DNA from 4 places in the Shewanella halotolerans genome. Region 1 is predicted to be linked to each of the others. Evidence: predicted binding sites of a transcription regulator. Region 1 holds the regulator's gene; each other region holds the start of a gene.
The links. The regulator MetJ, encoded in region 1, represses methionine synthesis genes. The targets are predictions, from matches to a motif close to TAGACGTCTAGACGTCTA.
Positions count from the first base shown of each region.

Region 2: metH (methionine synthase) is a predicted target of MetJ. The motif match lies at 1,207-1,224, and genes of this name have one in related genera.
Region 3: metE (5-methyltetrahydropteroyltriglutamate--homocysteine S-methyltransferase) is a predicted target of MetJ. The motif match lies at 1,169-1,186, and genes of this name have one in related genera.
Region 4: metK (methionine adenosyltransferase) is a predicted target of MetJ. The motif match lies at 959-976, and genes of this name have one in related genera.

Region 1 is NZ_CP080417.1:595,873-598,080, forward strand. Features, by position in the region: gene K0H81_RS02680 (sulfite exporter TauE/SafE family protein) at 1-599, opposite strand, end outside; gene metJ (met regulon transcriptional regulator MetJ) at 678-992, opposite strand; gene metB (cystathionine gamma-synthase) at 1,217-2,208, shown strand, end outside.
Region 2 is NZ_CP080417.1:822,729-824,936, forward strand. Features, by position in the region: gene metH (methionine synthase) at 1-1,126, opposite strand, end outside; gene K0H81_RS03690 (histidine phosphatase family protein) at 1,456-2,067, shown strand; cobalamin riboswitch at 2,140-2,208, shown strand, end outside.
Region 3 is NZ_CP080417.1:1,048,479-1,050,686, reverse strand. Features, by position in the region: gene metE (5-methyltetrahydropteroyltriglutamate--homocysteine S-methyltransferase) at 1-1,058, opposite strand, end outside; gene K0H81_RS04640 (LysR family transcriptional regulator) at 1,259-2,158, shown strand.
Region 4 is NZ_CP080417.1:863,208-865,415, reverse strand. Features, by position in the region: gene tkt (transketolase) at 1-497, opposite strand, end outside; gene metK (methionine adenosyltransferase) at 1,021-2,172, shown strand.

The DNA.
Region 1 (2,208 bases):
AGCAGCAGCGCCGAGCAGTAAAAGTGATGTAGGGTCAGCAGACCCGTGAGCCCCAGAATCACTATGGCGATAGTGGAGCTGAAGATGAAGAAGGCCGACAGGGCCGCGCGAAACTGCTTGGCATCCTTACCCGAGAGCAGTATGGCCAGCGGCGGTCCGCCGATAGCGGCGATGTTGCCGAAGATCCCCGAGATCACCCCTGCGATAAACAGGTTGCGGCGGTTAACCACCAGGTTGAGCCGCATCAGGCTTAGCAGTACGGCGATGGCCACGATAATGGCGATAGTCATGCCGAGCACGTCCTGGGGAGCGACCATGAGCAGGCCGGCGCCGATCAGTCCGCCGGGGATGCGTCCCAGCAAGGCATATTGCAGGCCGTTGAATTCTAGGGCGCCACGCTCGCGGATCAGAGTCAGCAGGGCGATAGAGAATCCCATCAGGATCACGGGCGCTGGCACAAGTGACGGCTCGATAAGATAGAGTAGGGGCGCGGCGACGACCGCCATGCCGAAACCGATTAGGCTCTGGGTGAGGGCGCCGACGAAGACGATAAGCGAGGCTAGCGCCAGAATATGGGGATCGAGCGGAAGTGCAGGCACTGCAATGTTCCAGGCTAAGGTTGAAAACTAAAAGAGGGACCGCCTAGCGATCCCTCTATCGATTCGTGTGTGAGTGGATTACTCCATCTCTTCCCACTCTATGCCCATCTCGGTCATCAAACGTTTGACTTCGGCCGGGATGCTATCTGGCTTGTCTTTAGACAGGTCATCGTCTTGGGGTAGTGGCTGACCGGTGTAGGCGTGCAGGAAGGCCTCGCACAGCAGCTCGCTGTTAGTGGCGTGACGCAAGTTGTTGACCTGGCGCCGGGTGCGCTCGTCGGTTAACACCTTAAGCACCTTAAGAGGAATAGAGACAGTGATCTTCTTTACCTGCTCATTCTTCTTACCATGTTCAGCATAGGGGCTGATATAATCGCCATTCCACTCAGTCATTGACTCACCTGTAAATTCTAAAATTCGGTGCAGATTTTAAACCCTTACAAATTACAGTCAAATTATTGCCTCGAATTTTTGGCAAATGCAAATAGATTTCTAAATGTTTGGACGTCTAAACGTCCAAAAGTTGTTGACGCTCACTACCGGCTTAGGTACATTTAGACGTCCAGACATCTCTTTTGTCCGAGGTGCCTGCCCAGATCCATATTGAGGAGTTGAAGATGACAGCGCGTAAACTAGCCACCGCCGCCGTACGACGAGGCATAGAGTCAGACACTCAGCACGGTGCCGTGGTGCCGCCTATCTATCTGTCGACAAATTACTCGTTTGAAGGGCATCAACAGCCGCGGGCGTTCGATTACAGCCGTTCCGGCAACCCGACCCGCTCCATTCTCGGCGATGCGATTGCCGAACTGGAACAAGGGGCGACCGGCGTGGTGACCTGTACCGGCATGGCCGCCATCACCCTGGTGACCAGCCTGCTAGGCCCAGAAGATCTGCTGGTGGTGCCTCACGATTGCTATGGCGGCAGCTATCGCCTATTCACCAACCTGGCCAAGAAGGGCGCCTTCAAGCTCTTGGTGGTGGATCAAACCGACGATGCCGCGTTGCAGCAGGCGCTGACCCAGTCACCCAAGATGGTGTGGCTTGAGACCCCCTCTAACCCGCTGCTGCGAGTCGTCGATATCGAGGCCATCGCCCAGGCGAGCCACAAGGTGGGTGCTCAGGTGGTGGTGGACAACACCTTCCTTTCTCCCGTTTTACAACAGCCACTGTTGCTGGGGGCCGATATCGTGGTGCACTCGACCACCAAATATATCAATGGTCACAGTGATGTGGTGGGCGGCGCCGTGGTGGCCAAAGACCCTGAGGTGGGCGAGCTGCTGCACTGGTGGTCAAATACCCTAGGTTTGACCGGGTCGGCCTTCGACAGCTACCTGACCCTGAGGGGGCTGAGAACCCTGGCGGTGCGCATTCGTGAACACCAAGCCAACGCTCAGAAGGTATTGGCACTGCTTTGTGACCACAAGGCGGTGGAAAAAGTGTATTATCCGGGGCTTGCCGAGCATCCAGGCCATGAAATTGCGGCCAGACAGCAGAAGGGCTTCGGCGCTATGCTGAGTTTTGAGCTAAAAGGTGGCGAATCGGCACTCGTTGCCTTTTTAGATGCGTTACAATACTTCTCGGTAGCCGAGAGTCTGGGAGGCGTAGA
Region 2 (2,208 bases), 230 kb from region 1:
AGCCGGTAACGTTGGTGCGCTCGCCCACGTTCACAAACAGCGAGTCGGCGTCTATGGTCAGCGGCTCCAGGCCTGAGAGGCGACAGGCCACCGGCAGATCCGGCAGCTGGCGGGCACCGTGCTTGATGACGGCGGCGCGGATCGCCTTGATATGTTCTGGGGTGGTGCCGCAGCAGCCACCTATGATGTTGAGCAGGCCTTCCTCGGCCCAGGGGCCGATCACCTCGGCCATCTGCTCCGGGGTCTCGTCGTAGCCGCCAAACTCGTTGGGCAGGCCAGCATTGGGGTGCGCCGATACATAGCACTCGGCGATCTTCGACAGCTCCTCTACATAGGGGCGCAGCTCTTGCGGCCCCAAGGCGCAGTTGAGGCCGATGGAGAGCGGTTTCACGTGGCGCAGTGAATTGTAGAAAGCTTCTGTAGTTTGACCCGTCAGGGTGCGGCCCGAGGCATCGGTAATGGTGCCCGAGATCATCACAGGCAGACGCTGGCCCAGCTGTTCGAACAATGTCTCGATGGCAAACAGCGCCGCCTTGGCGTTGAGGGTATCGAAGATGGTTTCGACCATGATGATGTCGGCGCCGCCCTCGATAAGGGCCTGGGTCGACTCGATATAGGCTTCCACAAGGTCGTCGAAATGGATATTACGATAGCCAGGATCGTTCACATCTGGGCTGATGGAGCAGGTGCGGTTGGTGGGGCCGAGAACCCCGGCCACATAGCATTGACGGCCGGTTTCGGCGGCAACTTGGTCACAGGCGGCGCGGGCCAGTCGAGCGCCCTCTAGGTTTATCTCCCGTGACAGCGACTGCATCTCATAGTCGGCCATGGCCACCTGGGTGGCGTTGAAGGTGTTGGTCTCTATGATGTCGGCGCCCGCCAGCAGGTAATCTCTGTGGATCTGCTTGATAAGCTCGGGTTGGGTCAGCACCAACAGGTCGTTGTTACCCTTGAGATCGCAGGGCCACTCGGCAAAGCGTTCGCCGCGAAAGTCGGCCTCCTCCAGCTTGTGGTTCTGGATCATGGTGCCCATGGCGCCGTCGAGGATCAAAATTTCCTTATTGAGTCGCTCGCGGATCGCGTCGTTAATCTGCCTTACGTTTCGAACAGGGGATTGGGTCGCCATAACTTTCACCTACTTCAACTGACCTATTGCCTAAACTGCCGCGTCTATCGATTTGACGTGCTATTTTTATTTTGGATGTATAAACGTATAGACGTCTATACTAATCGACTTATAATACCCAGGGCAAGTCAAATGAGTATAAGCGTAAACACGGATGAAATTCGAGGGCTACGCCGCTGCGTCCTGTTTAAACCGCATTGTATGGAAAGGCTGACAAAGATATTTAATTTGAAAGTTTTTCAATGTGTTAATTGTCTGGCGTTGCCAAGCTTATTGCCATAAGGGTATGCTGCTAGCGACTTAACTTGAAAAGGTTTAATGCTGCAGTTATGACGCAAACGACACTCTATTTGATGCGCCACGGCGAATGTGAAGGCGGCAACCTGCTGCGCGGCCATAGCGATCAACCGCTTACAGAGATAGGCTTCGCCCAGATGCAGCTGGCCTATGCCAAGCTGCCCCAGACGGTGGACAGGGTGATCAGCTCGCCGCTTAAGCGTTGCCGCGTGTTTGCCGAACATCTGACGACTAAGAATCAGGTGAAGGTGGCGCTGGATGCCGGGCTCAAGGAGATCTACTTCGGCCGTTGGGATGGTCAGCCTATCCCTGAGCTGCATGCCGATCACGGCGAGGAGCTGAGTGCCTATTGGCGGGACCCTTGGGCCAATCCACTGCCCGAAGGGGAGCCCATGGCTGAGTTCGAGCAGCGTGTCGACGAGGTGGTCGAGCAATTGGTGCATCAGCATAGTGGTGAGGCCTTGTTACTGCTCACTCATGGCGGCGTGATACGTCACCTGATGGCCAAAGCCCTGGGGGTAGAGCGCGCCGTGGGCTTCTATACCCGGCTGAGCCTGGACTATGGCAGCGTGGTCAAGGTAAGCCACTATCGCGATAAGGCGGGAGAGGGCTACTGGCGCCTGCACTGGCACGACGCCGAGTAATTGATTTGTTAGCCCGAGTAGCAGCCCGCTTGCCAGCGGCGCGAAATTTAGCATAATAACCGTGCGTGGGGACCGCCTGCGCCGGGAGTATGGTGTCGAGATCGCCAAGGCGATAACTCGGACTTAATAGGGAATTGGGGA
Region 3 (2,208 bases), 450 kb from region 1:
TTGGCAAAGCTGAGTTGATTGGCGAGCTCTGGCGCCAGCTCGGTTTCGCTCTCCAGATCCACGGGCACGTGTAAGAGCGAACAGGAAGGCGCCAGCCAGACACGCTCTCCAAGATCTGCCACCACACCGCGCAGCCGCTCGGCCAAGATGTCGAGATCCGCCGCCCACACGTTACGGCCGTTGATCACCCCAAGGCTGAGCACCTGCGTAGGCTTAAGGCTGGCGCCAAACAAAGTGAGCTGTTCGGCATCGCTCACCAGATCCAGATGCAGGCCATCGACCACGAGCTCCTTAATCAACTCATGATGATGGGCCACAGAACCATAGTAGCTGGCCAGCAGCAGCTTAACCCCCTGGCCACTGAGTTCCCTGTATGCCGGCTCGAAGGCCGCCAGCCAGTCATCATCTAGTTCCAGCGCCAAGATAGGCTCGTCGAGCTGCACCCAGGTCACGCCCTGGTCGGCAAATCGCGCCAGAATGGCCTGGTAGGCCTCGACCAGCGCGGGCAGCAGGCTCAGCTTGTCGAAGGGCTCGCCCTCGCACTTGGCAAGATAGAGGTAGCTGACCGGGCCAAGCAATACCGGCTTAGGCTGATGCCCTAGGGATTTAGCCTCGGCCACCTCGTCGAACAGCTGCTCATAGGCTATTTCGAAGCGCTGACCCGCCGTGAGCTCGGGCACTATGTAGTGATAGTTGGTGTTGAAGTATTTCTTCATCTGGGCGGCACGGCTCGCCTCCCCCGTGGGGGCGCGGCCACGGGCCACTCGAAACAGGGTATCGAGATCCACCTGCTCGCCGCTGCGATGGCGCGCCGGGATGGCATTAATGGTAGCGCTCAGGGTGAGCACCTGATCGTAGAAGGCAAAGTCCCCAACCGGCACTTGCTTCACCCCCGCCGCCTGCTGCCACTGCCAATGGGTTCTGCGCAGTTCACTGGCGACCGATTGCAGCTGCGACTGGTCTATCTCACCACGCCAATATTTTTCCAGGGCAAATTTGAGTTCCCGTTGACGGCCGATGCGGGGAAAGCCTAATGAAGCGATATCTAGAGTTTGCATATTGTATACCTTTTGCATTAAGATGAGCGAAATTCATGGTTAGCGCCCTTCGCTGTCATCGCAATACAGGTTTGAGAACTGAAATTGCACAACAAACTAAAACAGGCGTCTGGACGTCTAGAAGTTTATTGTGCTAGTCTGTTGTCTCGCAATCGAATTGATTTCACGAGCAACATGAGCCAAATTCATGTGAGGTAAAAATGATAGAGCTTAGGCATTTACGTACATTGGTCGCCCTGAAAGAGAGCGGCAGTCTCGCGGGCGCAGCCAAGAAGCGCTTTGTCACCCAGTCGGCCTTATCCCACCAGATCAAGGAACTGGAGACCCGCATCAACTCGGCGATTTTCGTGCGTAAGAGTAAACCCCTCTCCTTTACCCAAGAGGGCGCGCGGCTGCTCAATCTGGCCGAAGAGATCTTGCCTAAGGTGATAGAAACCGAAATCGATCTGAAGAATGGCCTGGGAAGCGAGGCAAGAGATCTCTTTGTGGGTATCGAATGCCACAGCTGTTTTCGTTGGCTGATGCCGGTGATCGAGCAGTTTAATGCCAGCTTTCCTCACACCAACTTGGAGCTGTCGAGCCGCCACCTGTTCGACTCGCTGACCGCGCTCAAGCAGGGACAGCTGGATGTGGTGCTCACCTCAGACCCTATTCCCGACCATGATATTGCCTATCAGCACCTGTTCGATTTCGAGGTCAAACTCCTGGTCGCCGCGGATCATCCGCTGGCCGAGCTCCCCTATATCACGGCGGCGCAGCTTAGGGATCAGACCCTGCTCACCTACCCAGTGCCACTAGACAGGCTGGATATCTATCGCCACTTCATGGAGCCTGCAGGCGTGCCAGTTGCTAAACAGATCCGCTGCGATCTCACCGCCATGTTGCTGCAACGCATCGCCTGCAAAGATGGGGTTGCCGCCCTGCCCAACTGGTCGATCAACGAGGCCCATGGTCTGTCGCTCAAGGCGGTAAAATTGGGTTCAGAAGGGCTCAGACGCCCACTGTTTGGCGCCTATCGCAGCAACGGCAGCAGCGCACGCCTCGCACAGCAGTGGCTCAATCTGGTGACCTCTGAGGGGCTGGAGCGCCAGGGGCACTAAAGGCGCAATTTCAGAGCAGCTAAAAAAGGACACAAAAAAACCTGCACTCG
Region 4 (2,208 bases), 270 kb from region 1:
GCCTCGTGAGAGATACCTTCCATCAGACAGCCGTCGCCCAGGAAACAGTAGGTGTAGTGGTCAACGATATCGTGGCCAGGACGGTTAAATTGCGCCGCCAGAGTCTTCTCGGCAATCGCCATACCTACCGCGTTGCTGATACCCGCGCCCAGTGGACCGGTAGTGGTTTCAACACCTGGGGTGTAACCATACTCAGGGTGACCCGGCGTCTTAGAGTGCAGCTGACGGAAGTTCTTCAGCTCATCCATCGGCAGTGCATAACCCGTCAGGTGAAGCAGAGAGTAAATCAGCATAGAGCCGTGGCCGTTTGAAAGGATGAAACGGTCGCGGTCGACCCACTCTGGGTTGTTCGGGTTGTGCTTCAGGAAATCATTCCACAACACTTCGGCGATATCGGCCATTCCCAATGGCGCACCTGGGTGACCAGAGTTGGCTTTCTGAACGGCATCCATACTTAACACACGGATAGCGTTTGCGAGTTCTTTACGAGATGACATGCTCTCTCCTGCTGATTTGAATGTTGGGGATTTTGCGGGCCGATTTTGCGGGCAACAATGGGGGCATATTTTCCCCTACTCGCGGATGGGACGCAAATAAAATTCGCCCTTTAGCTTAGATTAAATCCATCTAGACGCGAAAAAGTGCACATCGATGACACTCAAGATGACCCCAGGCAAAACCTCACCTCGCCGCTTAAACTTCTCCGTCGCCCTCACCAAAATTTGCGAGCATAAGACTGAGCAGGCAGACCCGACTCGCCGCGATCTTCATCTAACTGGCCTAAGCGATCCTTTGGCAATAAAAAATCGCGGCCTTATAACAACAATAAAAATCCAACATTAACAATATTTTAAGTTGTACTTTTATTTAAACTCATCCGAAGCATTAGAATATTTACCCGGTTTTACTCCACAATTTTCATCGAAAAGGGTGTTATCCGATCTGATTTCCACTAAAATGGCCGTCTAGATGTAGATACTTCTACACATTCGAATTGTTTAAAGACGAGATTTTTCCATTATGGCAAAGCACTTGTTTACCTCTGAGTCGGTCTCAGAAGGTCATCCAGATAAAATCGCCGATCAAATTTCTGATGCGGTACTCGACGCGATCTTAGAGCAAGATCCTAAGGCACGTGTGGCGTGCGAAACATACGTCAAAACCGGCATGGTGATGGTAGGTGGTGAGGTGACCACTTCTGCATGGGTCGATATTGAAGAGCTAACCCGTAAGACGGTTCGCGAAATCGGCTACACCCACTCAGACATGGGCTTCGATGCCGATTCTTGTGCGGTACTCAACGCCATTGGTAAGCAGTCTCCAGACATCAACCAGGGTGTCGATCGCGCCGATCCTAAAGAGCAAGGCGCCGGCGACCAGGGCCTGATGTTCGGTTACGCCAGCAACGAAACTGACGTACTCATGCCAGCCCCTATCACCTATGCTCACGCATTGGTGAAGCGTCAGTCAGAAGTGCGTAAAGACAACACCCTGCCTTGGTTACGTCCAGATGCCAAGAGCCAGGTGACCTTCGCCTACGAAGACAACAAGATCGTCGGCATCGACGCCGTGGTTCTCTCTACCCAGCACTGCGACAGCGTCAGCCAGTCTGATCTGATCGAAGGCGTGATGGAAACCATCATCAAGCCTGTGCTACCGGCACAGTGGTTGAACAAGGAGACCAAGTTCTTCATCAACCCAACCGGCCGTTTCGTTATCGGTGGTCCTATGGGTGACTGTGGTCTGACGGGTCGTAAGATCATCGTCGACACCTACGGCGGCATGGCTCGTCACGGCGGCGGCGCATTCTCGGGTAAAGACCCATCAAAAGTTGACCGCAGCGCGGCCTATGCGGCCCGTTATGTGGCGAAGAACATAGTGGCTGCCGGTCTGGCGGATCGCTGTGAGATTCAAGTTTCTTACGCTATCGGTGTGGCCGAGCCAACCTCTATCAGCGTTGAAACCTTCGGCACAGGCAAAGTCTCTGAAGAAGTGCTTATCGGCCTGGTTCGTCAACACTTCGATCTGCGCCCTTATGGCCTGACCGAAATGCTCGACCTGGCGCGTCCTATCTACAAGGCAACTGCGGCTTACGGTCACTTCGGTCGTAACGAGTTCCCTTGGGAGCGCACCGACAAGGCTGAAGCCCTGCGTGCAGACGCTAAGTTGTAAGATTGGTTCTCGCCAGTCAGCAAAAAGCCGCCCTTT